2 regions of the Gordonia jacobaea genome follow, and region 1 is predicted to be linked to the other one. Evidence: predicted binding sites of a transcription regulator. Region 1 holds the regulator's gene; the other holds the start of a gene.
What was found. Region 1 encodes LexA, which represses DNA repair genes until DNA is damaged. Its sites were predicted from a motif close to CGAACANNTGTTCG; they were not measured.
Positions count from the first base shown of each region.

Region 2: a site for LexA is predicted at 6,348-6,361, ahead of ACRVY7_RS00645 (error-prone DNA polymerase). Genes of this name have one in related genera too.

Region 1 is NZ_CBDRLS010000003.1:137,774-153,365, forward strand. Features, by position in the region: gene ptsP (phosphoenolpyruvate--protein phosphotransferase) at 1-1,103, shown strand, start outside; gene lexA (transcriptional repressor LexA) at 1,148-1,795, opposite strand; gene ACRVY7_RS11465 (LysM peptidoglycan-binding domain-containing protein) at 2,112-2,741, shown strand; partial or broken gene nrdR (transcriptional regulator NrdR) at 2,886-3,320, shown strand; gene hrpA (ATP-dependent RNA helicase HrpA) at 3,420-7,406, opposite strand; gene ACRVY7_RS11480 (aminotransferase family protein) at 7,542-8,771, shown strand; gene ACRVY7_RS11485 (SDR family oxidoreductase) at 8,817-9,605, opposite strand; gene ACRVY7_RS11490 (helix-turn-helix transcriptional regulator) at 9,706-10,527, shown strand; gene ahpD (alkylhydroperoxidase, AhpD family) at 10,586-11,119, opposite strand; gene ACRVY7_RS11500 (peroxiredoxin) at 11,131-11,718, opposite strand; gene ACRVY7_RS11505 (hydrogen peroxide-inducible genes activator) at 11,849-12,796, shown strand; gene ACRVY7_RS11510 (DEAD/DEAH box helicase) at 12,816-14,954, opposite strand; gene ACRVY7_RS11515 (PAC2 family protein) at 14,954-15,592, opposite strand, start outside.
Region 2 is NZ_CBDRLS010000001.1:137,790-153,381, forward strand. Features, by position in the region: gene ACRVY7_RS00620 (DUF3017 domain-containing protein) at 1-54, opposite strand, end outside; gene ACRVY7_RS00625 (bifunctional methylenetetrahydrofolate dehydrogenase/methenyltetrahydrofolate cyclohydrolase) at 51-935, opposite strand; gene ACRVY7_RS00630 (serine/threonine dehydratase) at 1,043-1,999, shown strand; gene ACRVY7_RS00635 (tRNA (cytidine(34)-2'-O)-methyltransferase) at 2,144-2,608, shown strand; gene ACRVY7_RS00640 (DUF167 domain-containing protein) at 2,743-2,970, opposite strand; gene ACRVY7_RS00645 (error-prone DNA polymerase) at 3,070-6,336, opposite strand; gene ACRVY7_RS00650 (MFS transporter) at 6,496-7,887, opposite strand; gene ACRVY7_RS00655 (cysteine hydrolase family protein) at 7,893-8,468, opposite strand; gene ACRVY7_RS00660 (MarR family winged helix-turn-helix transcriptional regulator) at 8,495-8,923, opposite strand; gene ACRVY7_RS00665 (alanine racemase) at 9,123-10,181, shown strand; gene ACRVY7_RS00670 (DNA polymerase Y family protein) at 10,501-12,084, opposite strand; gene ACRVY7_RS00675 (hypothetical protein) at 12,084-13,010, opposite strand; gene ACRVY7_RS00680 (Rv2578c family radical SAM protein) at 13,275-14,306, opposite strand; gene ACRVY7_RS00685 (serine/threonine-protein kinase) at 14,437-15,592, shown strand, end outside.

The sequences.
Region 1 (15,592 bases):
ATACCGCCATCATCGCGCGGCAGTTGGGCATCCCGTGCGTGGTCGCTGTGGCGCGACTGAGTGAGATCACCAGCGGCACAATGGTTTTGCTCGACGGAGGCGCGGGGTCGATCACCGTCGAACCAGAGGGGTCCGAAGCGCGTGAACTCGTCGAGCGCAGCGTTGCGGAGGCCGCGCTTGTTGCTGCGTGGCGTGGCCCCGGCCGGACTGCCGACGGCACCGCCGTCGCCATCCTCGCGAATGTTGCCGACGGCGTCTCCGCGCGCAGCGCTGCCGATGCACCAGTCGAGGGCATCGGGCTGTTCCGCACCGAGTTGGCGTTTCTCGACAGGGCGGATGAGCCCGATGTGGACGAGCAGACGCGGCTGTACCGCGACGTGTTCGAGGCGTTCGCGGGCCAAAAAGTCGTCATCAGGACGCTCGACGCCGGGTCGGACAAGCCGCTGGCGTTCATCGAGCACCCGGACGAGGCGAATCCCGCACTAGGCGTGCGAGGCAACCGCATCGGCGACGACCACCCCGACATCGTGCGAACTCAGCTCGACGCGATTGCGCGCGCGGCAGAGGAGTCCGGCACGACGCCGTGGGTCATGGCACCGATGATCGCCACGGCCGCGGAGGCCGCACAGTTCGCCGAACTCGTCCGTCAGCGTGGTCTGACGGCAGGCGTGATGATCGAGATCCCGGCAGCGGCGATCCTGGCGCCCGCGATTCTGGCCGAGGTTGACTTCGTGTCGATCGGAACCAACGACCTCACCCAGTACACGATGGCCGCCGACCGGATGTCGGCAGAACTCGCCGAACTCACCGACCCCTGGCAACCGGCGGTGCTCGCACTCATCTCGCAGGTTGCGACCGCCGGCGCCCAGCAGGGCAAACCCGTCGGAGTCTGTGGCGAGGCCGCGGCCGACCCGTCGCTCGCATGTGTGCTCGTCGGGCTCGGAGTCACCTCGCTGTCGGCGGCTCCGGCGGCGACGCCCGCAGTCGGGGCGAAGCTGTCGACGGCGACGATGGAGCAGTGCCGGGCTGCCGCCGCTGCCGCACTTGCCACCTCGAGTCCGGCACTCGCCCGACGCGCAGCTGCCGAGCAACTCGACGGCTGACGCAGACCCCGCTGGTCAGCGACCTGCGGGGCCCGTTCCGCGCATCAGACCCGGCGCATCACCGTGACGACTTTGCCGAGGATGGCGGCGTCGTCTCCGGGGATCGGATCGAAGAGCGGATTGTGCGGCATCAGCCAGACGTGGCCGTCTTTGCGCTTGAAGGTCTTCACCGTCGCCTCGCCGTCGATCATCGCTGCGACGATGTCGCCGTTGTCGGCGACATTCTGCTGACGCACGACAACCCAGTCGCCGTCGCAGATCGCGGCGTCGATCATCGATTCGCCGACGACGCGGAGCAGGAACAACGAGCCCTCACCGACGAGCTCACGCGGAAGCGGGAAGACGTCTTCGACCGCCTCCTCCGCGAGAATCGGACCGCCCGCCGCGATGCGGCCGAGTACCGGAACGAACGTGGGGGTCGGGAGATCTCCGTTGATGGCATCGGAGTGATGTGCGTCGGGAGCCTCGGAGACGTTGACCGCCCGCGGACGGTTGGCGTCGCGCTTCAACAGGCCCTTGCGCTCGAGGGTGCGCAACTGGTGTGCGACCGATGACGTGGACGTGAGGCCGACGGCGTCGCCGATCTCTCGGATGCTCGGCGGATACCCGCGCTCGCGCACCGACTTTCGGATCACATCGAGGACGCCACGCTGGCGATCGGTGAGTGTTGCCTCGGCGACGGCCGGATGGATCGGTGCCTCCTCGCCGCCTCCACTCTTCTTGCCTTCGACGCTGCGACCGTTGCCCTTGGGCGACGACGGGCCGCGTCGTGACTTCTCTGTCATCGGTTCCGTCCTTCCTGATGTGTGAAGCGGGTGCTGTTGTGAACCGGGTGCTGTTGTGAAGCGGGGTGGGGTGCGTCTTTCTTCCATCGTCTGGCGCCGACAGTAGCGGAGGCCACTGACAACATCAAACATTTGTTCGACGTGTCGCAGGACTTTGTCGGACCCCTCTGGTAGAACTCGAACATCAGTTCATCGAACGCTTGATCGACCATTGGAGGTAGCGATGACCAGCTTGATGACCAACCCGGTGACCCGCACGATTCCCAGCACGTCGAGTGCATCCGCGGCAACACCGCCGACCACCCGATCTGCAACGCCGCGACCTGCATCGACGACGCGTCCCCGAGTTCACCGCGCCACGGTGGTCAGTGGACGTGCACCGTCGAATCCCGTGCGTAGCGACGAGCTACGTGTGGCGGGGCACGTTCGAACGACTGAGTCCCGACGGACCGCCGGCGCAGACGTCATGCCGCAACCTCGGCGTCGGATCGCGTTCGATCACGGAACCTCAACGCGGCCAGCGGGCACGCGATGCGCCGGTGGCGTCGGCGAGCTGGTGGCTGCCCGTCGGCGCCGGGCAGCGTTCTTGGCGGTACTCGCGGGAGTCGGGTTGGCACTGACCGTGTGGGTGGTCGGGACCGTCGGCGCCGACTACCAGCGGGCGAGCATGCCGTCGTCGACCTCCACGCAGGTGGTCCACGTGCGTTCCGGCGAATCGCTGAGCTCGATCGCCGCACGCGTCGCGCCTGATGTGCCGCGTCAGACCGTCATCGACGAGATCATCGACCTCAACGATCTGCCGTCGAGTGGGCTGCGCGTTGGCCAACCGCTTGTCACACCCGCGTACCGCTGAGCGCTGGCGGTATTCTCGATGTCACAGGGTCCAGTCGGAAACCGACACGGTCACCGCTGCGGTCTCGCCTCCGCCGGTCGTCAGACGATCGGACCGAGCCAGACCGACGGAGCCGCTGCGTCCCGAGATCTGCACGAGGACTACATGCGCTGCCCGTTTTGCAAGAACGAAGACACCAAGGTCGTCGATTCGCGTGTCGCCGATGAGGGGCAGGCGATCCGGCGTCGTCGCGCGTGTAGCGAGTGCGGGCGGCGGTTCTCCACAGTCGAGAGTGCTGTTCTGGCAGTCGTGAAGCGCAACGGTGTGACCGAGCCGTTCAGCAGAGAAAAGGTGATGCGCGGGGTACGACGCGCATGCCAGGGACGTCACGTGAACGAAGACGATCTCGCACAGTTGGCTCAGCAGGTCGAAGACGCGGTGAGGTCGTCCGGTTCGGCCGAGATCCCCAGCAACGAGGTCGGTCTGGCCATCCTCGGCCCGCTCCGCGACCTCGACGAGGTGGCGTACCTACGTTTCGCCTCGGTCTACCGGTCGTTCGATTCGCTCGAAGACTTCCAACGCGAGATCGACGACCTCCAGGGCAACCTCACCGGTTCGCACGAAGGCGCCGACGACCTCGACACGCCCGCCACCCGCGACGACACTGTCGATGCTGCGTCGAGTCCAGCGGGTCCGGTGTCAACCGAGTCGGTCAAGAGCTCGTAGCGCCCGTTTCTCCGAAATAGGATAGGCGGTACCGAGTTTCTGGGCGAAGAGGCTGACCCTCAGCTCCTCGACGATCCACTGAGCTTCCTCGCTGACGATGTCTCGGCGCGATTCGGGAAGCTGTGTCAGGCGCTGGTTCCATCGTTCGGTGACCCTGTCGATGGCGGCCATTCCCTCGCGGTCGCGGTTCGCGGCGGCAGGAAGCTGCTCGAGGCGCTGTCGTGCGGCGGTCAGGTATCGCGGAACGTGCTGCAGGTGTTCGCGAGCCGTTGCGAGAACAAATCCGTCGAAGACCAGGTTGTTGAACTGTTCGGCGACGTCGTCGGCCGCTGTTTGACCCGAGTGGCGGTCGATCTCGGCGCGCAGGGGAGCCACCTCACGGAACACATCGACAGCAAGAGCGAAATACTCCGGCGCCGCAGCCGATACGCGCGGTCGCAGTGTCGAGACGAGCTCGTCGAAGGCCGGAGGCGTGCGGATTGATCCCAAATCGACTGCTGCGGGAGCGATGTCGCGAATCGCCCGACGCGTGCAGTCGGCATACAGCGCGTCGGGTGACGCATAGGGACTCTGGCTCAGTGCCAGCCGACCGGCCGGGTCGAGCCCGGCGCTGATCTTGCGTGAGAGCGGCGGGATCGCGTGGTCGAGCAGTTCGATGACGGCACCGTGCAATTGCGCACGCCGCTGGGCGTCCGACGTCGCGAGCGTCCGTGCCACCCCACGGTTGCGCCCTCCGTCGACGACCTCGAGTGACGGATAACGCGTGATCTGTTGTCCGGCAACGGTATCGACGCTCGACTCTGCAAGTGTTCCGATTCCGTCGGCCGTCCACGTCGTGTACACCCGACGCGGCGTCGGCGCGGGCGCCTCACCCTCGATGCGTCGGCGGAGCTCGGCGAGGGACTTGCCGGTGGCGACCGTCTCCTCTCGGTCATCGATCACGACGAAGTTCATGCGAAGGTAGGCGGGGAGTCGCTCCGGAGCGAAGTCGTCGGCCGCAATCGTCTGCCCGGTGATCGTCGACAGCTCACGCGCGAGGCCGTTGATGAGCGGCTCGCGACGTGGGGTGAGACGAGACAGGGCGAGATCGGCGAATCGCCCGGCCGGTGCCATCGTCTTGCGGATCGTCTTGGGCAGCGTCTTGATCAACTCGGCGGCGAGTTCGCTCCGCATTCCCGGGACCAGCCAGTCAAAGCCCGCCGGGCGCACGTGTCGCAACAGCGGGCGTGGAATGAGCACGGACACACCGTCATCGGGTGCGCCGGGCTCGAATCGGTATCGCAGGCGGTAACGGGTATCGCCCTGTTGCCACTCGCCGGGGTAGTCGGCATCGGCGACGTGGACGTCGGCGGCGACGTCCTCCGGGGTGAGGTCGAGCATCGTCGAGTCGGCTCGGCGCGCCTTCTTCCACCACGTGTCGAAGTGGCGCGCCGAGGTGACCGCGGCGCCGATGCGATGGTCGTAGAAGTCGAACAGTTGGTCCTCGGTGATCACCACGTCGCGGCGTCGAGCGCGGTGTTCGACCTCGGCGGCGTCGGACAGCAGTGCTCGATTGCGTTCGAAGAACGGATGATTCGTCTTCCAATCACCTTCGACGAGGGCGTGCCGGATGAACATGTCACGCGCGGCGGCAGGGTCGATGGGTCCGTAGTCGACGCGGCGTCGGGCCACCAGCGGGACGCCGTAGAGCGTCGCGCGTTCGTATGCCATCGTGGCACCGCGCTTCGACGACCAGTGCGGCTCGCTGTATGTGCGTTTGACGAGGTCGCCCGCGAGTCGTTCGGCCCACAGCGGGTCGATTCCCGCGACGGTGTGCGCGAAAAGCCGGGACGTTTCCAGGATCTCGGCGGCCATCAGGAACGCGGGCGGCTTCTTGGAGAGCGATGAGCCGGGGAAGATCATCAGGGTGGTGTTGCGTGCGCCCGTGTACTCCCGACCCTCGGCGTTGCGGGCGGCGATGTTGCTCAGGAGCCCGGACAGTATCGCCTGGTGGATCGCATCGGTGCGGTGCGACGCCTCGGCCTCGCCAGAATCCTTCGTCGACCAGCCGAGATCGTCGACGATGCGCCGCAGTTGTCGGTGCAGATCCTGCCATTCGCGGATGCGAAGGTAGTGGAGGAACTCGCGTTCGCAGGTGCGGCGGAACTGGTTGCCGGACAGTTCTTGTCGCTTCTCCTGGAGGTAGCGCCACAGTGCGAGGTAGCCCATGAAGTCGGAGCCGGGCACGACGAACCGCTTGTGGGCTGCGTCGGCGGCTTCGCGATGATCGCCGGGCCGCTCGCGGACGTCGGGAATCGACAGTGCGGCAGCGATGACCAGAACGTCGGCGAGACAACCGGATTCGTGTGCCGCGATCAGCATGCGCGCGACCCTCGGCTCGACCGGGATGCGCGACATCGTGCGTCCGACAGGTGTCAACCGCGGGGTGGTGTCGGTCTTGTCGGTCGTCGTGATCGCGCCGAGTTCGGTGAGAACTCCGATTCCGTCGCGGATACCGCGTGCGTCGGGAGGTTGGACGAAGGGGAAGTCGGCGATGTCGCCGAGCTTCAGCGAGGCCATCTGCAAGATGACCGACGCGAGGTCGGTGCGGAGGATCTCGGGGTCGGTGAAGGCGGGGCGGGCGTCGAAATCGGCCTCGCTATACAGGCGGATGCAGATGCCGGGGGCGACTCGCCCGCATCGCCCGGCGCGCTGGCGGGCGCTCGCCTGCGAGATCGGTTCGACCGGAAGTCGATGGATCTTGGTGCGCGCCGAGTATCGCGAGATACGTGCGGTGCCCGTGTCGATCACGTAGCGGATACCCGGGACGGTCAGCGACGTCTCGGCGACGTTGGTGGACAACACGATTCGATTGCCGCGCGACGGTGTGAACACCTTCTGTTGTTCGGCGATCGACAATCGTGCGTACAGCGGAACCACCTCGGCGCCCGCCGCGACGCGTCGGGACAGCGAGTCCGCCGCCTCGCGGATGTCACGTTCGGTTGGCAGGAACACCAGGATGTCGCCACCGGCGTTACTGCGTCCCCACAACTCGTCGATGGCGGCGTCGATGCCCTGGATCTGGTCGAGGTCGGCGTGCTCGCCGCCACCGCGCTCGTCACCGGTGTCGGGGCCGTCGGAGGAGATGAGCGGGCGGTAGCGGACGTCGACGGGGTATGCCCGCCCCGACACCTCGAGGACGGGGACCTCGGCGTCGGGTGTGGTGAAATGCCGCGCGAACCTGTCGGGTTCGATCGTGGCCGAGGTGATGATGAGTTTCAGGTCGGGGCGACGCGGGAGCAGTCGGTGCAGGTAGCCGAGGATGAAATCGATGTTGAGGCTTCGTTCGTGCGCCTCGTCGATGATCAGCGTGTCGTAGGCGCGCAGCATCGGATCGGTTGCGATCTCGCGGAGCAGGATGCCGTCGGTCATCACCTTCACGAGGGTGTCGGCGCCGGAGCGGTCGGAGAACCTGACCGAATACCCCACGGCGTCGCCGATCTCGGTGTTGGTCTCGTCGGCGATACGTCGCGCCACGGAACTGGCGGCGATACGCCTCGGCTGGGTGTGACCGATGGCGCCCCGCACGCCTCGCCCGAGCTCCAGACAGATCTTGGGGAGCTGTGTGGTCTTGCCCGACCCGGTTTCGCCCGCGATCACCACGACCTGGTGAGCGGCGATCGCGGCGGCGATCTCGTCGCGGGCCTCCGACACCGGTAGCTCCGGTGGAAACTCGAGCACCGGAACCGATGCTCGACGACGCTCGACGCGGCGTGATGCGGCGTCGATGTCGCGCGCGAGTGCCGCCACCGCATCCGCGTTCGACGATGCGCCGAGCTTGTCGACGCGGCGTCGAAGGCGGTGTTGGTCGACGATCGTCAGGTCGGCGAGCCGGCGTCGAAGTGAGCGTTGGTCCGTCGGAGTAGGTTGCGTCGCCTCGGCGGTGGACTCGCTGGGCTGTGATTCGGGGGAGACGGACATGATCACTCAAGGATATGTGTCGATACATGGGTCAACGCAGTCTGACCTCCGACCGATGACCCAGAGCGTGACCCTGGGCGCGCTGACCTGACCCTGAGTGCCCTGACCGCGATGCCGCCGGGCATCATTGAGCGCATGTCAGGTTCACTGTGGCACGGATTCGCCGATATGGGGTCGGTCAGCGCAAGCGGCCCGTTTGTGGTCACGCGGGGTGAGGGCACCCGCGTGTGGGACCGCGATGGCAACGAATATCTCGATGCCACCGCCGGTCTCTGGTTCACCAATATCGGTCACGGGCGCACCGAGGTCGCACAGGCGGTGGCCGATCAGCTTTCGACGCTCGCGCATTACTCGGGATTCGGGGATCTCACCGCCGACGTCACCGACGCACTTGCCGATCGGCTCGCAACAATCGCGCCGGTTCCCGGGAGCAAGATCTTCTTCACTTCCGGCGGAAGCGACTCGATCGACACTGCGGCGAAACTCGCGCGGCGTTACTGGGTGGAGGTCGGCAAGCCGGAGAAGACGATGATCGTCGGCCGGACCAAGGCCTACCACGGCATGCATGTCGCGGGTACTTCTCTTGCGGGCATCCCGGGTAACCACGACGGCTACGGCACCCTGATGCCCGACGCCCAGACCGTCGAGTGGGACGACGCCAAGAGCCTGCTCGGACTGATCGAACGCGTCGGTGCCGACAAGGTTGCCGCATTCTTCTGCGAGCCGATCATCGGTGCAGGCGGCATCTACCTTCCGCCCGAGGGCTATCTGGCCGAGGTCCGACAGATCTGCCGCGACAACGATGTGCTGTTCGTCGCCGACGAGGTGGTGACCGGCTTCGGCCGTATCGGAGGCGAGAGCTGGTTCGCTTCGGCACGCTTCGATCTTCAACCCGACATGATGACCACGGCCAAGGGCTTGACGTCGGGGTACGTCCCGATGGGTGCGGTCTTCATCGCGCCGCGCGTCGCCGAACCCTTCTACGCCGGTGGCGTCTGGTGGCGTCACGGTTACACCTATGGCGGCCACGCGGGAGCTGCGGCAGCCGCGATGGCCAACCTCGACATCATCGAGCGGGAGGGACTCCTTGCCGAGGCGGCACGGCTCGAGGGCGATCTGGCAGACAAGCTCGCGCCGCTCGCCGACCTCGACGCGGTGTCGGAGGTGCGCACCGGACTCGGTGTGGTCACGGCCGTCCAACTCGCCGACCCGTCGCAGGCGCCCGCAGCGGTCGGTGCCTTGCGCAAGCACGGCGTGAGCACCCGCGCCGCAGGCCAGGGCGCGCTGCAGGTGTCACCGTCGTTCGTGATGACGACCGCCGAGGTCGGCGAGCTGGCCGACCGTATCGGCGCAGCGCTGGGCTGAGCCGGTCACAAGCTGCGCCGGTCGGTCAAGCGCTCGGCCGGTCGCTCAGCCCTGTGCCGTCGGCAAGACCTCGATCGACGCGGCGTTGACCGCAGCCGGAAGCGACACCGACCAGGCGACCGCCTCCGCGATCGCGGACGCGGGGATCGGCGGGTTCTGTACGGCGAACCCCGCCAGGAACTCCTTCGAACCCGGGTAGGTCATGTCGTGGCCGAGGTCTGACTCCGTCATTCCCGGTTCGATGGCCCGCACACGGATACCGTTGGGGCCCAGCTCTGCTCGGAGCGTTCGTGTGAGGTGCGAGACGGCGGCCTTCGTCGCGGTGTAGACCGCGTACGTCGGTAGCACGATGTGCGCACCAATCGAACTGATCAGCACGAGGTCGGCGGATCGTCCGTCCGCCGCGGCCGCGCGTAAGCCCGGGATGGCGGCGCGAGCGGTGTCGAGCACGCCCATCACGTTCACATCGAGCATTCGACGCCACTCGTCGCGGTCGGCGTCGTCGAACGGCGCCGCGAGCATCGCACCGGCGTTGGCGACGACGAGATCGGGTGCGCCGATGCGCCGCGTCACCTCCTCGAACGCTGCGGCGACGGCACGGGGGTCACTGACGTCCGTCGCGATGGCGAGGCCGTCGAATTCCTCGGCGACGGTGAAGAGCTTGTCGATTCGACGACCGAGCAGCGCGACGCGTGCTCCGCGCGCCGCCAGCGTCCTCGCCGTCGCGGCGCCGATACCCGTGCCCGCGCCGGTCACCACCGCGATACGGCCGTCGAGAGTCGCGGTGTTCTCATTTTGTGCGAGTGCTTCTTGTGTCTGGGCTTCTTGTGTCATGAGTACAAGGATCGAGCGGCTCGGACGGCACGAACAGACCGCGTCGTGAGGGGTCCTCGCACTACCTGGCTGTCGATCGCCGCGAGCCTAGACTTTCGCTATGACCGCACTCGGACAGTTCCTGCGCGCCCGCCGCGAGCGCGTCGACCCTACGACGCTCGGTCTGCGGACGGTCGGCCCGCGGCGTACGCCCGGTCTGCGTCGTGAGGAGGTTGCCAGTCTCGCCGGCATCAGCGTCGAATACCTTGTGCGGCTCGAACGTGGACGCGACCGCAATCCGTCGGCTGCGGTCGTGGCCTCGCTGGCCGATGTACTCGGACTCGATGATGCCGAGCGTGAGCATCTCGCCGCACTCGCCGATGTGCGCATCGACGTCGACTTCGCCGATCACGAGGTGGTCGAACCGATAAGAGTATTGATGGCTCAATGGCAGCAGCCTGCGATCGTGATGAATCGGTTCATGGACCTCCTCGCGATCAACGACGCAGGAGCAGCACTTCATCAGGCGATCGGGACCGTGCCCGGAGACAACATGTTGCGCAAGCTTTTTCTTGATTCGCACGCTCCGTCGATCTATCCCGATTACGAGTTGCTGGCGGCCGAGACCGTCGCCAACCTGCGATCGCTCACCGGAGCAGACATTGATCATCCGCGTCTGCGCGACCTCGTGGGCGAACTCTCGCTGCACAGCCCGTTGTTCGCCGAGATCTGGGCGCGCAACGAGGTTCAGGTGAAGTCCAGCGGCGCCAAGCGGATAGTGCTCGCCGACGTCGGCGTCGTCGAATTGCGTTGGGACACTCTCGAAGTCGCCGGTGCGCGGGGGCAGAGGGTCGTGGTATACCAGCCTGTCGAGGGCACCGGCAGCGCCGAGAAGCTCGCACGACTCGACGCCGCTGCCAGGGTCGGTGTGGTCGGCAGCTGACCCGAACAACACACTGCCCCGGTCTCGTGAGACCGGGGCAGTGCAGTGGGGTGATAGATCAGGCGTTCGCCAGCACCTCGGTGGTGGTGATGGCCTGCGCCACACCGGTAACCGTTGCGGCGACCTTGACGGCCTCCCAGACCTGTTCCTTGGTCAGGCCGCCATCACGGACGACCTTCGCGTGTGCTGCCGTGCAGTCGTGGCAACCGTTGATGGTCGACACGGCGAGGCTCCACAGCTCGAAGTCGGTCTTGTCGACGCCGGGGTTGCCGATGATGTTCATCCGCAGACCCATGCGCACCTGCGCGTAGTCGTCGCCGAGAAAGCTCTTGGCGCGGTACGCGACATTGTTCATGCCCATGATCGACGCCGCGCCCAGCGCTGCGTTGTAGGCCTCGGCCGAGAGGGTGTCGGCTGCTTCCTCGGACACCTCGGCCAGCACCTTCGCGTTGCGAGATGCCGCAGCCGACGCGAGGAAGGTGCCCCAGAGCTGCTGCTCGGAGAGCTCGGTCGAACGCGCCAGCGAACTCAGATTGAGCTTGAGGTCCTTGGCGTACTCGGGGAGGGCTTCCTTGAGATTGTCGATGCTCATGCCGATTCCTCTCAGACGCTTGCGGTGAGGAGCTCGCCGGCGTCGATGGTCGGATCGCCCTTCTTCCAGTTGCAGGCGCACAGCTCGTCGGACTGCAGTGCGTCGAGAACACGCAGCACCTCGTCGACGTTGCGGCCGACGGAACCGGCCGTCACCGAGACGAACTGGATCTCGTTGTTGGGGTCGATGATGAAGGTCGCGCGATCGGCGACGCCATCGGCGTTGAGAACGCCTGCGGCGGTGGCGAGCTCACGCTTGAGGTCGCTCAGCATCGGGAAGGGGAGGGTCTTGAGGTCCTCGTGCTGTGCACGCCACTGGAAGTGGACGAACTCGTTGTCGACGGACGCGCCGAGGACCTGGGCGTCGCGATCGGCGAACTCGTCGTTCAGCTTTCCGAAAGCGGCGATCTCGGTCGGGCACACGAACGTGAAGTCCTTGGGCCAGAAGAAGACGATGCGCCACTTGCCGGGGTGATCGTCGCTCGACACCTGGGTGAAGTAGTCGTCGGGCTGCTGGGCGTCCACCTTGCTCAGGTCGCCTCCGATGACCGCCGTCAGGCTGTAGGCGGGGAACTGGTCTCCGATGGTCAGAAGAGCCATGTGTGTTTTCGCTCCTTCGTGTCGATTGCGTTCGTGGGTGGCGCGCGAACTCACGTTCTGCAGTTGCCTCTCAATTCTGCCGAAAAGCCACCAAAAGCGAAACGTGATGATTAGCACTAGACTGATAGGCATGAGTGATAAAAGTTATCAGCCGTCCGTCGCAGGTCTGCGGGCGTTCGTCGCACTCGCTCGCAAACGTCATTTCGGTGCTGCGGCAACGGAACTCGGCGTCAGTCAGCCGTCTCTGTCGCAAGCACTCGCAGGCCTCGAGGCCGGGTTGGGCAAGCAACTGATCGAACGTACAACGCGGCGTGTCTTCGTGACGCCGGAGGGCGAGATGCTCCTACCCAAAGCGATCGCGGTGACCGACGCCGTCGACGAATTCCTCTCTGCCTCCGCGGGTTCCGACGATCCGCTTGCGGGAACCCTGCGACTCGGCCTGATCCCGACGGTCGCGCCGTACGTTCTGCCGACCGTACTGCGCGGGCTCGCCGCCGAATTGCCCTCTCTCGCTTTGCGGGTCGTCGAGGACCAGACGGCGCGACTGGTGGCGCAGTTGCGTGAGGGCTCACTCGACGCCGCGTGTCTCGCGCTACCCGCCGACGTGCCCGGCCTTGCCGAGATACCGATGTACGCCGAGGATTTCGTGCTGGCGCTGCCGTCCGATCATCCGCTGGCCGGACGCAAGCGCGTCGACCCGAGTTCGCTCGCCGACCTTCCGCTCCTGCTGCTCGACGAGGGGCACTGCCTGCGCGACCAGGCACTCGAGGTGTGTCGACTCGCGGGTGTACGCGCAGACATAGGGCACACCAGGGCCGCCTCGTTGGCGACCGCGGTGCAGTGCGTCGAAGGTGGTCTGGGCGTCACGCTGATCCCAGGGACTGCCGTTGCCGCCGAAACCGCGGGCGGCGACCTCGCGACCGCGACGTTCACGACGCCGCGGCCGGGGCGTCGAATCGGGCTGGTCTACCGCGAGTCGTCGGGCAGAGGCGAGTCGTATCGGCGACTGGCGTCCATCATCGCCGGTCTTGTCGAACAGACGGGCGCGGTGCGTGTGGAGAAAACTCCCGCCATGTGAGCATGATTCGGTCGGCGTCTCAGTGTTGCTCGGCGAGCGCGTCGGCGGCGGCAGTGCGGGCCAATTCTTCCCACTCGTCGAGGAGACTGGAGTCGACGTCGCGGACCATGTCGCCGACGCGTTCGGTCAGTTCGACGATCTCGTCGGTCAACACCGTGGTCGGAACACCCTGGCGCAACACGCGATAGCAGTCGGACAGGTACCGCAGTACCACTCCTTCGCTGCGGGCGAGACCGTAGGCAGAAATCAGTTCGGTGAACGTCATCGCTCGCTCGAGCATGAGCCGGAGGACCGATTTCGGCGACGGCGGAAACCCCGCAATCCACGGGTGGGTGCGACGGTAGACACCGAAGGCATAGTCGATCTCCTCGGCGAGCGGTTGCGGCCAGGTGATCTCCTCGAGACGCGCCATGCGGTCCTCGTACTCGACGCCGTCGGCTTTCATCTCGGCGATCGCGGCGTCGCGCGCTTCCTTGCGCTGTGCCATCAGCACCGGGCGGGGATCGTCGAGAGTGGATTCGAGGATCGAGACGACGTCGAGCGCGTACGTCGACGAATCCGGATCGAGTAGCTCGAAGGCGGCGAGCGCGAACGCCGACAGCGGGTTGGTGAGCGCGAAGTTCTCGGGCATGTCGACGCTCAGCGCGACGTATCGGCCCTCGTCGTCGGGTTCGGGTAGTTGCACGACGATGCCCGCGTCGCGCAGGTCACGGTAGAGACGAATGGTGTGGCGGATCTGTCCCAGCTGCCGATTGCGTGGAAGATGGTTGTCCTCCAACAGATGTCGCGTGGCCGCGAAGCAATCTCCCGGCCGGCCGAGGACTTCGAGCAACATCGCCGTTGTCATCCGAAAGTGCGAGCGCAACGGCTCGTCGGGTGCGTCGACGAGTTGCAGGAACGTCTTCTCGCCCCAGGACACGAAACCCTCGGGTGGCTTCTTGCGCACCAGCTTTCGGAGCTTCTTCGGGTCGTCGCCCGCCTTGGCGACTGCGCGGGCGTTCTCGACGTCGTGCTCGGGTGCCTGTGCGACGACGTAGCCGATGGTGTCGAAGCCTGCTCGCCCTGCGCGGCCGGCGATCTGGTGGAACTCGCGGGCGCGCAGACGACGCACGCGCGTGCCGTCGTATTTGCTCAGACCGGCGAACAGAACGGTACGGATGGGCACGTTGATGCCGACTCCGAGGGTGTCGGTACCGGCGATGACCTTGAGAAGTCCCTGCTGTGCAAGGCGTTCGACGAGACGTCGGTAGCGCGGCAACATGCCTGCGTGGTGGACTCCGATGCCCGCGCGGAGCAGCTTCGACAGTGTGGAGCCGAATCCGGTGGAGAAGCGGAAGTCGCCGATCGCCTCGGCGATCTGAGCCTTCTCCTCCTTGGTGGTGATTCGTGCCGACAGGAGGGCCTGCGCGCGCTCGACGGCTGCTGCCTGGGTGAAATGCACGACGTAGATCGGTGCCCGACCCGCATCGATGAGTCCCTCGATCGTCTCGTGGATGGGTGTCATCGCATACGTGTATTCGAGCGGGACCGGTCGGTGGGTTCCGGTGACCGCGGTGGTGGTGCGACCGGTGCGTCGTGACAGGTCGTCGACGAAGAATGTGATGTCGCCGAGCGTCGCCGACATCAGGAGGAATTGCGTGTGCGGGAGCTCGATCAGCGGGACTTCCCAAGCCCATCCGCGATCAGACTCGCCGTAGAAATGGAACTCGTCGGCGACGAGAACCCCGATATCGCTGTTCGGACCGTCGCGAAGTGCGAGGTTCGCGACGATCTCGGCGGTCGCGCAGATGATCGGAGCATTGGCGTTGACCGAGGCGTCGCCGGTCATCAGTCCGACCTGGTCGGCCCCGAACTGAGCGCAGAGATCGAAGAACTTCTCGCTCACCAGCGCCTTGATCGGCGCGGTATAGAAAGCGCGTTGGCCCCGACATCGGGCGAAGTAGATGGCGCCGGAGGCAACGAGCGACTTGCCCGAACCAGTCGGTGTGGCCAGGATGACGTTGTTACCCGAGATCAACTCGAGCAGCGACTCCTCCTGATGTGGATACAGGTCGATGCCGCGGTCGGCCCACCATCCGGTGAACGTGTCGAATGCGGCGTCGTCATCGTCGGCGACGGGGGTCAGCGTCGTCGCCGACCCCGAAACGGACTCGTCGATCAGTTCGGCGATGACGAACCGCCGTTGCCGTCCCCGTCGTGGAGATCTCCGGTGCCGTCCGGATCGACGTCGCCACGCGATTGCTCCGCCAGGAACCGCTCGAGTTCAGCGCCGAGCTCATCCCCGCTGGGCAGCGGTTCGTCGGCGGCGAGCAGCGATGCGCGCTGAGTCTGTGCCTCGGTGAAGCTGTCGTACTGCGCCTCGAGCGCCGCGACGACGGACTCGATCTCACCGTTGCCCGACACCTCGGCGTCGACCTGCTCACGCACTGCCGCTGCTGCGGATTCGAGTGCACTGGTGGGCAATTCGAGACCTGTCAGTCCCGACACCGCCTCCAGCAGACGTGCTGACGCAGCCGGGTAATCGGTCTGGGAGAGGTAGTGCGGCACGTGCACCGACAGTCCAGAGGTGCGTCGTCCGCCCTGACCAAGGCGCAGTTCCAAGAGCATCGACGCACTCGCGGGGAGCTTCATCTGCGAACCCCACGTCGGTAGGTCGCCCAACGATTCGGGCTCGTTGCCGTGCGCGGTCAACGACGACGGGCGGGTGTGCGGAACGGCCATCGGGATGGCGTTGAGACCGATCACGTCGGTGACCCGGAAATGGTCGGCGAGGCGCCGAATGGCCTCGGTGAACTG
Region 2 (15,592 bases), on a different contig from region 1:
GACCCGACGGGCGTGGCGAAGCTGCCGCACCCGCGCATCCGTCGCGGAGTTCACCGGCCGGAACCCCCGGCGACACTCACTCCGGCTGCGAGATCTGCCTCTGCGCGCTCGACCACGTTGACGAGCAGGAACGCGCGCGTCAGTGGTCCGACGCCGCCCGGATTCGGCGACACATATCCCGCGACGTCCCAGACGTCAGGGGCGACGTCGCCGACCAGCCCGTCCTCGGTGCGGCTGACGCCGACATCGATGACAGCGGCGCCCGGCTTGACCATGTCTCCGGTGACCAGATGTGGCACACCTGCCGCTGCGATGACAATGTCGGCACGCTTGATCTCTGCGGCGAGGTCGCGGGTTCCGGTGTGACACAGCGTCACCGTCGCGTTCTCGCTGCGCCGAGTGAGCAGCAGGCCGATCGGGCGACCGATCGTCACACCACGGCCGACGACGGTGACGCGCGCGCCGTTGATCGGGATGTCGTACCGACGCAGCAGATGGATCACACCGCGCGGCGTGCACGGGAGCGTCGACTCCTTGCCGAGGACGAGTCGTCCGAGGTTGATCGGGTGCAGACCGTCGGCGTCCTTGGCGGGATCGATCCGCTCGAGCGCGGCGTTCTCGTCGAGGTGTCGGGGCAGCGGGAGTTGCACGATGTAGCCGGTACAGCCGGGGTCGGCGTTGAGCTCGTCGATCGCCGCGTTGAGGTCTTCTGTGGTGGCGTCCGCGGGGAGATCCTTGCGGATCGACGCGATACCGATCTTGGCGCAGTCGGAATGCTTGCCCTTGACGTAGGACTGCGAACCCGGGTCGTCGCCGACGAGGATCGTGCCGAGACCCGGCATCACGCCGGCCATCCGCAGCTTGTCGACGCGTTCACGGAGATCGGCGAAGATCTCGTCGCGGGTCAGCTTGCCGTCGAGTCGTATCGCGCTCACCCGTCCATTGTTCCATCCTGCGCGACGTGCGGTGCCAGGTGTCGGGTGTCAATAGTTTGGGCAGTCGGGGTCGAGGATGCGCCGCGACGCCCGAGTACCGTGCTGCCATGTCCACGAATGCTGCCCGCCCGGTCACCGTCGCCGACGTCAGAAGGGCGCGGGGCCGCATCGCTACGCACGTTCGACGCACTCCGGTGCTGCGCGCCGAGCTCGACACGGTCAACGGGCGCGTGCCGGTGGTCTTCAAGCTCGAATACCTGCAACTCGGCGGTTCGTTCAAAGCCCGCGGGAGCGTGAATGCCGTAATGGCCGCACGCGAGGCGGGGAACCTCTCGGAGAGCGGCGTCGTCGTGGCGTCCGGCGGAAACGCCGCGATCGGCGCGGCACACGCGGCGCGCATAGTCGGCACACGGTGCACCGTCGTCGTACCCGAGAACGCCCCACCGGTGAAGGTGACGACGCTACGGGATCTGGGAGCCGAGGTTCGCCTGCACGGCTCGAAATATCACGACGCCGCCGAGTTCGCGGATGCTCTCGCCACGGCGACCGGTGCGCTGTTGCTGCACGCATACGACCTCCCCGACGTCGTCGCGGGCGCCGGAACCATCGCCCTCGAGTTGGCCGCCGACGTCCCCGGGCCACAGACCGTCGTCGCGTGCGTGGGAGGCGGCGGTCTACTCGGAGGTCTCGCAGCGGCCCAACGTCCCGGCGATTGTCTCGTCGGAGCGGAGCCCACCGGAGCGTCGAGTCTGCATCAGGCGATAGAGGCGGGCGGGCCGGTATCCGTCGAACTCGACAGCATCGCCGCGGACTCGTTGGGCGCCACCAGGATCGGCGACATCTGCTGGTCGACCATTGCCGACAAGTCAGTCGAGAGCGTCGTCGTCTCCGACGACGAGACCATCGCCGCGCGTCGAATGCTGTGGAAGCAGTTCCGGATTGTCGTCGAGCACGGCACCGCCACCGCAGTCGCGGCAGTCGCCGCGGGGCTGGTGACGCCGGCCCCCGACTCGACGCTCTGCGTGCTGCTGTGCGGAGCCAACACCCGACTCGACGACCTCTGAGCCGACTGGGCGCTCCCTCACGCCGAGTGGGCGCTCCCTCGCGTCGACTGGGTGCTCCCTCACGTCGACTGGGTGCTCCCTCGCGTCGACTGTGCGTCGACCGCCCCGGCGAGGCGTCGGATCACGCTCTGCACAATGGACCCCATGTTCCGCATCATGTTCTATCAGCCGTGCATCCCGCCCAACACGGGTAACGCGATCCGGCTGGCTGCCAACACCGGCAGCGAACTCCATCTGATCGAGCCGCTCGGTTTCTCGATGTCCGACGCTCAGGTGAAACGAGCTGGCCTCGACTACCACGAGATGGCGAACGTGACCGTCCACCCTAACCTCGTCACAGCGTTCACCGAGCTGAAACCGCAACGCGTCTTCGCATTCACCGCGCATGCATCGCGCTATCACACCGACGTCGACTATCGCCCCGGCGACGTACTGCTGTTCGGTCCGGAACCCACCGGACTCCCCGACGACGTGCTCGCCGAACCCGAGATCACCGACCGGCTTCGTATCCCGATGCTCGCCGGGCGCCGCTCACACAACCTGGCGAATGCCGCGAGCATCGTCGTGTACGAGGCGTGGCGACAGAATGGATTCGCCGGCGCGGTGTGACGAAATTTCCTGCGCGCTAACGGGACTGGCGCACAGTCGGCGCCACGGAGCGCACAGTCGGCCTTACGTGACGCACAGTCGACGCTATGCGGGGCCCACTCGATGGAATCGCGTGGGCTTGGTAGCCCGCCCGCCTAGCCGACGCGGAAACGCTTGGTACGCGCGGTCGCTCCCCCGATGAGCGCCACCTTCGACTTCGGCACGCCGAGGTGCTTGGCGAGCAGTTCGGCGACCGCCTTGTTCGCCTTACCCTCGGTGGCGGGCTCGCGCACATAGATGGTGATGGAACCGTCCGGCCCGGTCTCGACGAGCGGCCCCTTGCGACTGCTCGGTTTTGCCGTGACGATCACCTGTTTCGCCATCTGTTCCTCTCCCCGCTGTCGTTGTGCGCGAATGTTTCCGCGCAGTTGTCAGTGCAAATCTCACATCAGTGCACATGTCAGATCAGTGCAAATCCCACGTCAGTGCCAATCCCGTGAGCGGGTACCCACTCGAAGATCCATCCGCTGCAACCGATCTGCAACCACCGTCACCGCGCCCTCTGCATTCTGCACTCTGCCGCGTACCAGCAGCGCCGATGCCGAGTGTGCCAGCTCGCGATACCGCGACCACAGCCCGACCGAACACACCACGTTGACCATTCCGGTCTCGTCTTCGAGGTTGATGAACGTCACGCCGGATGCTGTCGCCGGACGCTGCCGGTGGGTGACAGCCCCTCCGACGATGACACGTGACCCATCCGGCACAGACAATAGCGCCTCTGCGGGCAGGACACCTATCGCAGTCAACCGCGGACGCAGGAACTGTGTCGGATAGTTCGACGGCGTGATCCCCGTCGCCCAGGCATCGGTGGCGGCCAGCTCGACATCCGACAATCCCGGCAGCGTCGGTACCTGCGCAGATGACTCCAGCTCGAGATGCTCGACGCTCGCGGTGGCCGCGGCGCCCGCCTCCCACAACGCTTGTCGTCGACTCATGCCGAAACACTCGAACGCCCCCGCGCCCGCCAACCCCTCGAGGTGCGCGAGGTTGAGATCGGCTCGCCGCGACAGGTCGGTGATGCTCGCATACGGACCGTCTACTCCCCTGGATTCGACGATGCGCGCCGCGACGTCGTCTCCGACCCCGCGTATCGACGCCAATCCGAGCCGCACGTCGAGTCCGTCGTTCTCCAACGTCGCCTCGGCCAGCGACGCGTTGATATGCGGTCGGTGCACGTCGACGCCGTGTCGGCGGGCGTCGGCGACCAATGACTGCGGCGAGTAGAAGCCCATGGGCTGTGCACGCAGCAATGCGGCGCAGAAGGCGGCCGGATGGTGCAGCTTGAACCACGACGAGTAGAAGACCAACGATGCGAAACTCTGCGAATGACTTTCGGGGAAGCCGAAATTGGCGAAGGCTGCCATCTTCTCGTAGATCCGGTCGGCGATGTCGCCGGTGATGCCATGCGAGCGCTGCATGCCCTCGTAGAAGCGTCGACGGAGCTGGTGCATACGCTCCGGTGATCGCTTCGACCCCATGGCCCGACGGAGCTGATCCGCCTCGGCGGCGTCGAATCCGGCAACGTCGACGGCCAACTGCATGAGCTGCTCCTGGAACAGCGGTACACCGAGTGTGCGCTTGAGCGCTGGCCACATCGACGGATGCTCGACGGTCGGCTCCTCCTGGCCGTTGCGTCGCCGGATGAACGGGTGAACCGATCCGCCCTGGATCGGTCCCGGACGGATCAGTGCGACCTCGACGACCAGATCGTAGAAGCAGCGCGGCTTCAATCGCGGGAGGGTCGCCATCTGCGCTCGCGATTCCACCTGGAAAACCCCGACAGAGTCTGCGCGACAGAGCATCTCGTACACGGCCTGCTCGGTGAGGTCGAGTTTGGCGAGGTCGACATGGATGTTCTTGTGTTCGGCGACCAGATCGATCGCGTAGTGCAACGCCGAGAGCATCCCGAGGCCGAGTAGGTCGAACTTGACCAAACCGATTGCGGCACAGTCGTCTTTGTCCCACTGCAACACACTACGGTTCTCCATCCGCGCCCACTCCGTCGGACAGACATCGGCGATGGGACGATCACAGATCACCATTCCGCCGGAGTGGATGCCGAGATGCCTTGGCATGTTGGCAATTTCGCCAGCGAGGTCGAGTACGTCGTCGGGCGCGGTGTCGGGCATCTTGCTCCAGGCGTCTTGCTGACCGCTGGCATAGCCGAGCGCCCGCGCCATGTCGCGCACCGACGATCGACCCCGATAGGTGATCACGTTGGCGACCTGTGCGCTGTACTCGCGGCCATACCGTCGGTACACGTACTGGATCGCCTCCTCACGACGGTCCGATTCGATGTCGACGTCGATGTCCGGTGGCCCGTCACGCTCGGGCGAGAGGAACCTCTCGAACAGCAACTCGTTGGCCACCGGGTCGACGTTGGTGATACCCAACGCGTAACACACCGCGGAGTTGGCAGCACTGCCACGACCTTGGCACAGGATGTCGTTGCGTTTACAGAAGTCGACGATGTCGGCGACGACGAGGAAATAGCCGGGGAAGGTGAGCGTCTCGACGATCGCCAGCTCGTGCTCGATCTGCCGGTACGCCGCCGGATGTTCGGCCGGTGTCCCATAGCGGCGTCGTGCGCGGGTCATGGTGAGATGCCGTAGCCAACTGGACTCTGTGTGCCCGGCAGGCACGTCGAACGGCGGCAACTGCGGCGCGATCAATCCGAGCGAGAAGGCGCAGTCGTCGGCGAGGTCTGCCGCGGTGGCGATGGCGTCGGGGTGCGCGGGCAGCAGGCGCATCATCTCGTCGCCGCTGCGCAGATGCGCACCGCCGACCCCCGGCATCCAGCCCGCGATGGTCTCGATGTCGGTGCGGGCACGGACCGCCGCCATCGCCAGTGCGAGGCGTCGACGACGCGGCCCCGCGAAGTGCGCCCCCGACGTCGCGACGGTCGGCAGCCCGAACCGCTGCGCGAGGTCGGCGAGTACCGCATTGCGCTCGTCGTCGTCGGGCAGTCCCTGAGCGGTGAGCTCGACGACGACGTCGTCGCGGCCGAACCGCTCGACCATTCCACCGAGAGCGGCCTCGGCAGCACCGATACCCGCACGATCCAACGCTCGCCGCACCGCGCCCTTGCGACAGCCCGTCAGGATCATCCAGTGCCCGGCGTCGCGGGTCAGCCGGTCGACGTCGTAGCGCAGCAACCCCTTCTCACCGCCGGACATGTGGGCGTCGGCAATAGCCCGTGACAACCTCCGATACCCCTCACTGTCACGCGCGAGGACCAGCAGATGCTCGCCGGCCGGATCGGTCACCCCGGTGCGGGTCACGTCCGGCTCCAGGGAGAGTTCGGCACCGAACACCGTCGGCATCGCGAATTCCTTTGCGGCCTCGGCGAATCGGACCACACCGTAGAAGCCGTCGTGGTCGGTGATCGACAGACCGGTCAGATCGAGTCGGGCCGCCTCCTCCACCATCTCCTCGGGCATCGACGCCCCGTCGAGGAAACTGTAGGAACTGTGCGCGTGCAGTTCCGCGTAGCGCACAGACGATCGCTCACGAGACACCTCCGGCGCCGTGTAGGCGCCTCGCTTGCGCGACCACGCGGGGCTGTCGTTGCCGTCGCCCGCCTGCTCGGGGCCGAAGAACTCCCCGGGACGGCCGCCATCGGGCGAGCGCCCCGACAGCACCCGCTCCATCTCCCGCCACGTCGGCGGGCCCTGGTTCCAGCCCACTCGGCCAGTATAGAACACGTGTTCGACACTGCTCGACGCTAGATATGTGTCGAACTGAAGGATGTGGGTGCTGCAGCACCCACATCCTTCGATTGGACCCACATCCTCGCGCGACTCGACGCCGTTCGACACCGCAATCGTTACGGCGCGGCCGCACCGTCAGTCGGCTGACACCGCCCGCGGGATTCGACGATCCGCCACGGTCATGGCGATCAGCGCCGCTCCGATCACCACGACGGCCCAGCCCGCGATGTGGAGTCCACCATCGGTTGCGCGGGCGCCGAAGGCGATCCCGATGAGGCTCGACGAGAAGATCGCCCCGAAGTACATGAACGTCCGGTACAGCCCGGATGCCACACCGATCGACTCCGGCGGACTCTGCGTGTAGAGCGTCGCCTGATTCGCATAACCGCTCAGTCCGTTGGCAACGCCGAACAAGAACGTCATCGCGAGCAGGACCCACAGCCCGGACGAGTGATGGATCGCCACCGCGGTCACTCCGGCACCGATGAAGCAGAAACCTGTGAGGATCAACGGGATTCGTACCCAGCCGTGCGTCGAATTCACCCGTGCACACACGACGCTCAACGCGGAGTACGGGATGAGGATGAGCCCGACCTGCGCCGCGGTGTATCCCGCGGACTGCTCCATCCACTGGCTGATGCCGTACATCGCCGTGTACGAGCCGAGACCTGCCAGCATCTGGCGTAGGTAGGTGCGCACCAACGGGGAGTTGGCCGCGAGCATCCGCACATCAATGAGGGGTTGTGTCGCGCGCAGTTCCCAGAGCACCAGGAGCAACCCCGCTGCGACGATCACCGCCAGCAGCCACCACTTCGGTGCACCGAGCGCGGCGAGGAACTCGAGCGTCGCGATCACGGTCACCGCGAAGAGCACCACCCCGACGACGTCGACCACGCGGACGAGGCCACCGAAGCCGCCGACATGCATCGGACCGTCACGAGGGATGCTGCGCAGCGCCCACACGAGGGTGATCAGCGCGATCGGAATATTGACGAAAAACACTGCCCGCCAGCCGAATACACCGGTCAGCACACCACCGAGCGGAAGTCCGATCACCGCGATCACCTGGGCGGCGATCGAGAACCCGCCGAGCACGCGACTCGGCACTCCCGTCCCGAATGAGTCGGCACGAGACCGCACGAGCGCCATCGCCGTCGGATACGCCGCAGAGGTGCCGATGCCGATCAGGGCACGCGAGAGCATCAGGCACCAGAACGCCGGCGCCGCGGCACCGATGACACCGGCGATCAGCAGGACGACCAGCCCGGAGGCGAAGACGCGACGAGGACCGAAGACCGTCGCGAGTTTGCCCATTGTCGGTTGTGCCACTGCGCTGCACAGGTAGAGCACTGAAATCAGGATCGTCGTCTGTGCCGGACCTCGATGGAAGTCGACGCCGATCCCGACGAGCGCGGTGGCTATCATGGAACTGTTGATCGGGTTGAGTGTCGACCCCATCAACAGTGGCCCGGTGAACCGCCAGCCGAACGGATTGCGCTGTGCCACACCGGCGTCGCCGGTGGCCACGGCGCTCACTGAGCTGTGGCGTCGAGGAGTTCGAGAAGCTCTGCGGTCGAACCTGTCTCGGCGATCTGGGGGAATACCTCGCGCACGCTGTGCGCGTGACGCTCCCCGTCGGAATCGGTCATCGCGTCGGTCGGCAACGTCACGTTGAACCCCGCTTCGTGTGCGTCGCGGGCCGTCGATTCGACGCCTGCGCCGCTGGCGATCCCGACGACGGCGACCTGGGTGATGCCCCTGGAACGCAACTCCTCGAGGAGTGCGGTACCCGCGAATGCGCTACGCGAATGTTTGGTCACCACCAGATCGTCGGGCTGGGGAGCAAATTCGTCGATGAGCTCGGTCCACTCCGTCGGCAGTTGCGGTCTCGCCGATCCAGAGTTGCGGTCCGTCCGTCCGGGAGGCACGGCGTCGACGTTGACCATCACCACGAGCTGGCCGTACTTGCGGAATCTGTCGACCAATTGTCCCGCGCGGTCGACGATTTCCGACGCCGGATACGGTGCGAGATTGTCGCGCAACGCGATTCCACGTTGCATGTCGATGACGATGAGTGCGACCCGCGGGTCGAGAGCTGTCATTGCCATGGATTCCTCCTTGATCGAAGCGACTGTCAGGACTCCGCCACACGGCGGAGAAGCTCTGTTGCGGTGGCGATCTGCGCCCGTTCCTCGTCGGTGAGAACCTGCCCGAGTCGATCAGCGAGCCAGTCCTCGCGAGCCAATCGTCCACGCGCGTAGGTCTCGCGGGCCTTGTCCGAGAGATCGAGGAGCGTCTTTCGTCGATCTTTCGGATGGGGCGTCCCGACAATGAGCCCCTGCTCGAGCAGCGCCGCAACTGTCGTCGACATCGACTGCGGGCGAACACCTTCGGCTCGGGCGAGGTCGTTCGCCGTCGCCGGTCCCCCACGTTCGAGCCTGCTGAGCACGTTGGTCTGCGACCGCGTGAGATCCCCGATCGGGCCCTGCGCCCGAAGTCGACGATTGAGCGCCGCAAGCACGGGGCGCAGGGTCGCGGCGATCTCGGCGGCACTTTCAGACATATTGTGAGTCTAGCAAATAATCAGTTAACTGATAAGTTGACTGATTGAAAAGGACATTGCCGACAACTTATCCCGACACTCCATTGGCGCCCCCACCCCCTGGCGCCCCCAGCATCCTGGCGCCCCCAGCATCCTGGTGCCCCGAAAGCCCTCAGCGTCCCAACAATCTTTCGTCGACCTCCCTCGGTACCGTGAATCGGTGACCGACACCCCGTACCTCGCCGTCGACCTCCCCCGCCTCGATCGCAACCTGCAGGCGGTCGCCGAGCTCGCGCGGAACGCTCACGTCGATCTGCGGCCACACGCCAAGACGCACAAGACCGCAGAGCTCGCTCGACGCCAGATCGACAGCGGGGCTGTGGGACTCACGGTGGCGACGATCGGTGAAGCAGAGGCGTTCGCCGATGCGGGCGTCTCCGACCTGTTCGTCGCGTATCCACTGTGGGTGAACGCTCACAAGGGTTCTCGACTGCGCGCGCTCGCCGATCGGGTTGCACTCCGTCTGGCCGTCGACTCCGTCGCGGGGGCCACGCGCCTCGCCGCCGAACTGCCCGGCGCCGAAGTTCTCGTCGAGGTCGACTCCGGACAACACCGGACTGGCGTGGCACCTGCGTCCGCCGGCGAGGTCGCAGTAGCCGCGCAGTCGGCTGGGCTCGACGTGGTCGGGGTCTTCACGTTTCCCGGCCACGGATACGGCCCAGGACATGCACGCAGTGACGCAGCTGCACAGGAGATCACTGCACTCGCAACGGCGGCAGAGCGGTTGCGCGACAAAGGAATCGAGCCACGCGTGCGGAGTGGCGGCTCGACGCCGACGATCGAGTTCGCGGCTTCGGGCGTGCTGACCGAGATCCGACCGGGCGTCTACCCGTTCTACGACGCCCAGCAGGTGGAGCTCGGCGTCTGCGGATTCGACGACGTGGCGCTGACCGCCGTCAGCACCGTCGTTCATCGCGACGGACGTCGTGTGGTTCTCGACGCGGGCAGCAAGATCATCGGGGCCGACCGGCCCGCGTGGGCCAGCGGGCACGGTCGGATACTCGACGAGCCGGACGCACGCATCGTCGCACTCTCCGAACACCACGCGGTTGTCGAGTACCCGGACGAGAACACCCCTGAGCTCGGCTCGACGGTGCGCGTCGTGCCCAACCACGTCTGCACCGCGGTGAACCTCGTCGACGAGCTGGTCGTCGGTGGTGGTGACGATGGTGGCGCGGTTCCGACGTGGCGCGTGAGCGCCCGCGGCGCGAACAGCTGACCACGAACTCCGCGCGCGTGCGCGGCCGGGCCGCCTCAACCGCCTGGTCGGCGCAGAACCACCCCGGCCCGCGCAGGAACTAGGGGAAAGATTCTTTCCGTGGGTTTCGCACCCTTTCTCGAGAAGCAACACGAGGAAACGTACAGAACCCGAGGAAAAACCCTTCCCCTACTTTCCGCACCGGCGCGCACTGCCGCGAACGCGCCAGAAGTGACCTCCACCTACCGCACCCGCTCGCACCGCACCGACCCGCACCGTCGCACCGACCCGCGCCGCCGCGCCCGCACCACCGCGCGCAGAAGCGCACACAGGAGCGCCGCTACTCGTACACGCCCTCGACCATCCAGTCGCCCGCCCGGTAGTAGAGCAGCAGCGCGCGTGAATCCTCCAGGAGCACTTGGGCCCTGGCGACGATGCCGGTGTCGTCCATGCCCGCAGGCCACGGTCCGGCCCACCAGCTCAACGCCCAGGTGTCGCGGGCGGCGTCGCGGCCGGGACGTGCCATGCGTACGACGGCGGGCTCGTCTGAGAACGCTCCCCGGCCGGTGACGGTCACCGGTTGCCCCGACGCGTCGGTCAACGACACCGGGGCGCGGGACATGACCGCGGGTGCGGGCTGGGGCACGCGGCCCGGCCACGGCGCCTGCGGGTCGCGTTCGGGGATCTTCTCGTCGCCGAGTGGGATCATCGTGATCTGCTCCGACGGCCCGCGACCACCGCTGCGCACCGGCACCTGCACGGCGTCGCCGCCGAGGAGACCCTGCACACGCTCCAACGACCGGCGTGCGCGCTCGGAGACCTCCGACTCGCCCGGCAGTCCCGCACCGGTCAACGCGTAGCGCAACTCGCCGGCGTCGACAGTCTCCACCGGCTCGAGTCGAAGCATCGCGACCGGCGAGTCGGGCCGGGTGTCGCCGCGACTCCTCCCCCTGCCCGCGCCGGTCAGCCAGCCCTCCAACTGCCACCGGATGCGGTCGGCTGTCGCGTCCGGTGTGAGCGGTTGTGCACACCGCCAGATCCGTGAATGTCGTTGTCCGCGTTCGGTAACAGCCTCGACCTTGAGCTTGGTACATGCCGCGGGTACGTCGGCGAGTCGACGATGCAGCATGTCGGCGAGGCGTCGGCCAGCGAACGCCGCGGCGTCGATCCGGTCGATCGGTGGCTCACAGACGTACTCGATCACCAACTCCGGCGCGACCGCACTGCCCGACGGTCGACGATCGGTCAGCGCGTTGGCCAGCCGGTGGGCGACGGCGGCGTCGGCTGAGAACCTGGTTGCGACGTCGCGCGCAGACATCGCGGCGAAATCGCCGATGGTGACGAGCCCGAGTCGACGCAACAGATCGACCAGCTCTGCCCGTTCGGGCACAGACAAACTCTGCTCGACGTTCAGTTCCGCCACAGGGAGATCGGCCAGATAGGCACGGCTTGCTCCCGGTTCGACGTGATGTCCCCGACGTGCGGCGATCACCGCGGTGAACAACTCATCAGCAACCCCGACCTGCGATTCGACGCCGCACACCGAAATCTGGTCGACGAGTTGTTCGGCCAGCGACTCCTCTCCGCCGTGATGTCGAGCGGCGCCGTCGGCAGGCATCACCACCAGCCCCGGCCGCAGCACCTCGACCACGGCGACCACCTCGGCCACCGCCGCCACCACCGGCTCGAAGAAGCGTGCGTCACGATCGACGTCCGCGGTGAACACCCGCATCTCCGGACACACCGCCTGCGCCTGCCTTTTTCTCATGCCGCGTCGGACCCCAGCCGCTCGGGCGGTCGCCGACGTCGCGGTCACCCGATTGGCCGACAACACCGCAATCGGTTGTGCCGGAGGCAGATCCTCGTCGGCTGCTGCCGCCATCGCGGGCCAGTCCGGGCACCACACGGCCATGACCCGACCCATCAGTTCGCCACCGCGGTGAGCATCTGGTCGTCTGCGCTGAGCTGATCATCCGACCTGCCCACTACCGGATCTTCGGGGCGTGTCAGCCCCACGAGCCCGGCTTGACCGTGCGCACTCAACGAGCTCAGATCGACGTCGGCGCTGCGTCGCCTGCGGTCACGCCCGGTTGCGGTGACCTGCAGCCGCAGTCCCCCGATCCGACCGTGCCCACGTCGTGCTGCGGACAGATCTGTTCCCGACGTTCCCGGGACGTGCCGGTAGGTGAGCACGCTCGCCTCCATACGCACCTGCGCGCCCGGCCAATGACCGTCGACGACCAACAGCGCCGACGACTGCTGCCGCACCCGGCCGCTGACCACCCGGCACCGCGCGGGCGCAACGTCGACTCCACGGAGGCCGAGCACCACCAGATCCATGCCGTCGAGCAGCACCGAGGCGATCTCGATCGGATCGACTCCCGGATCCGGCACGATGGCGATACGGGCGAGATCGGCACCCATCTCCGCGACCGACAACAAGCTCAGCCACGGCAAGCCGACGATTCCCACCTGACCACCGCTGCGACTCACCGCGGCGATCATCGCGACCACCAACGACCGGGCTCCCGAACAGTCGATCACACTCCCTCGGGCGATCCCCCCGCGACGAGCATCATGGTGTTGAGAGTTGCTGTGTGGCAACAGATCTGCGAGCACATCCGGCAGCGGCAGTCTGTCGCCGATCTCGTCGACACGGTCGACGGACAACCTGTCCGGCATGCCGGACAGCACCGCCATCCGCTTGCGGAGTTGCGCCAGCGTGTCGGCCCGCGCCCCATCCGGCACATCACCCACATCGGGCAGACCACCACCATCCGGTAGGCCACCGTCGAGAGCATGCGCATCCGACTGCGATGCGTTCGGATGAGCCAACGGCAAAACACTCATGAAGACCTCCTGGCCAGCGTTGTGATGCATGGCGAGCCGGGAAGTTGCTGCGCCGTCGGTCGCTCGGATCACCGAGTTTGATCGAACGTTTTTTCGATATTCAGATCGTACGACGCCCCTCTGACACTCCGCAACAGCCCAGGTGACGAACAGCCGAGCCGCCGCCCACGAACGACGATCACGACGCGAAAATGCAGGCTGACCTGCTCTTTCCGGCCGCACAAAACCTTCGACAAGCCATCGACATCGCAGACGCGGCGTGGCTCAGAACAACGTCAACGCCTCGGCCATCTCCGGCGGCGCGACCAGGTCGCGCTCGTCCGAATCCGCCGGTTCTGTCCTGCCGTGATCGCGGCCGGCCAATCCGTGCCGGGCCACCAACGGCTGCAATCGATCTCGCAGCCACGACGAATACTCCGCGGTGACATACGCACCCCGGCCGTACAACCCGTTGTACTTGCGCACCAGCGCGGGATGATTCGCGGCAAGCCAATTCATGAACCACGGCTTGGTGGAACTGCGTAGATGCATCGGGAACGCGGTGACCCCGGCCGCTCCTGCGTCGGCGAGCGCGCCGAGCAGCGCGTCGAGGTGCGCGGTGGAGTCGCTCAGATACGGGATGACCGGCGCGACCATGACGTGTGGCGCAAACCCCGCCTCGGCGATCGCGCGAATCAGCTCCAACCGCGCCCGCGGCGACGGCGTTCCCGGTTCGATCTGCTTCTGCAGGTCGTCGTCGAAGATGGCCAGTGACACTCCGATACTCACCGGAATCTGAGCCGACGCCTGACGCAACAGCGGTAGATCTCGACGTAGCAGTGTGCCCTTGGTGAGGATCGACAACGGCGTACCCGATTCGGCGAGCGCGGTGATCACACCGGGCATCAACCGGTACCGACCCTCAGCACGCTGATACGGATCGGTGTTGGTGCCCAACGCGACGGTCTCCCGCTGCCACGAGCGTCGTCGGAGTTCTTTACGCAGCACCGCGGCGACGTTGAGCTTGACCACTACCTGCGAGTCGAAGTCGCGCCCGGCGTCGAGGTCGAGGTACTCGTGCGTCGGCCGCGCGAAACAGTAGCGGCACGCATGCGAACATCCACGAAATGTGTTGACCGTGAACCGGAACGGCAACCCCGACCCCTCCGGCATGGCGTTGAGTGCACTCTTGGCGAGCACCTCGTGAAAGGTGATGCCCTCGAACTCCGGAGTCTGCACCGACCGCACGAGTCCGGCACGCGCGAAGCCGGGCAGCGCGCCGTCGTCGACTTCGACCACCTGTTCGGACCACCTCATGGTGAGAGTCGAACATACGTACTAGGCACTGTCAACCCACCAGCCCACGAGCACCATCCACCGACCACCGAACCGCAACGAGCTCTCCACGGCCACGTCCCCGGGCGGCCCACGCGGCTATCATTTCCGTATGTCACTCGCCGAGAGCTACCGCACACCGGGTCCCCAGTACCTGGTCGCCGGCCGTTATCGGCTGAAATCCCGAATCGGCGGCGGTGGCATGGGCACCGTCTGGCTCGCCCGCGACCAACTGCTCGACCGCGACGTCGCGGTCAAACAGGTCCTCTCCACCGAGGGCCTCTCCGACGATTCCGCCGACAATGCCCGTAAGCGCGCGATGCGCGAGGGCAGAATTGCCGCGAAACTCGCCCACCGCAACGCGATTGCGATGCACGACGTTGCACTCGACCGCGGCGAACCGTGGCTGGTGATGGAGTACCTTCCGTCACGGAGTATCGCCCAGATCCTTTACTCGGCAGGCACACTCGACGTCACCGAATCGGCCAAGATCGGTGCGCAGGTCGCCGACGCCATGACCGAGGCCCACGCAGCGGGCATCGTGCATCGCGACATCAAGCCGGGCAACATCCTCATCTCCGAATCCGGACGCAACGTGGGACTGGTCAAGCTCACCGACTTCGGCATCTCCCGCGCCAAGGACGACATCACGTTGACGCAGACCGGCGTGATCACCGGCACCCCAGCGTATTTCGCTCCCGAAGTCGCTCGCGGTGCCGAACCGTCCGAGGCATCTGATGTGTACTCACTCGGTGCGACGGTCTACACGATGGTCGAGGGCGAGCCCCCATTCGGAGTCGACGACAACTCACTTGTCATGTTGCACAAGGTGGCTCGCGCGCAGATCAATCCGATGAAGCGGGCGGGCGCCCTCGAACCAGTGCTTCTGCACATGCTCGAACCCAGTCCGACGAAGCGGATCACGATGGCACAAGCCCGTGACGAACTCATCGCAGTCGCGTCCGGCGGCCGCGCCTCCGCCGATCAGGTACTCACGAGCCTGATTCCCCGCGCATCCGGCGTGACGACCCTTCCCCCGCAGACGCCGCATGGCGCGGGACCCGGTCAGTCGTCGCAACCGGATTCGTCCCGCCCCGGCGGTTTTCCCTCGGCCCGCCCCGCGTCAGATCGACGAAACCCTGGCACGTCGGTTGCCGCCGGATGGCAGACCCCGGCGTCGCCGCATCGACACCACACTCTGGTCTCGTCGACACCACCGTTCCAGAGCGGGCAATACCCCAGTGGTCAATACCCGAGTGGCCAGTATC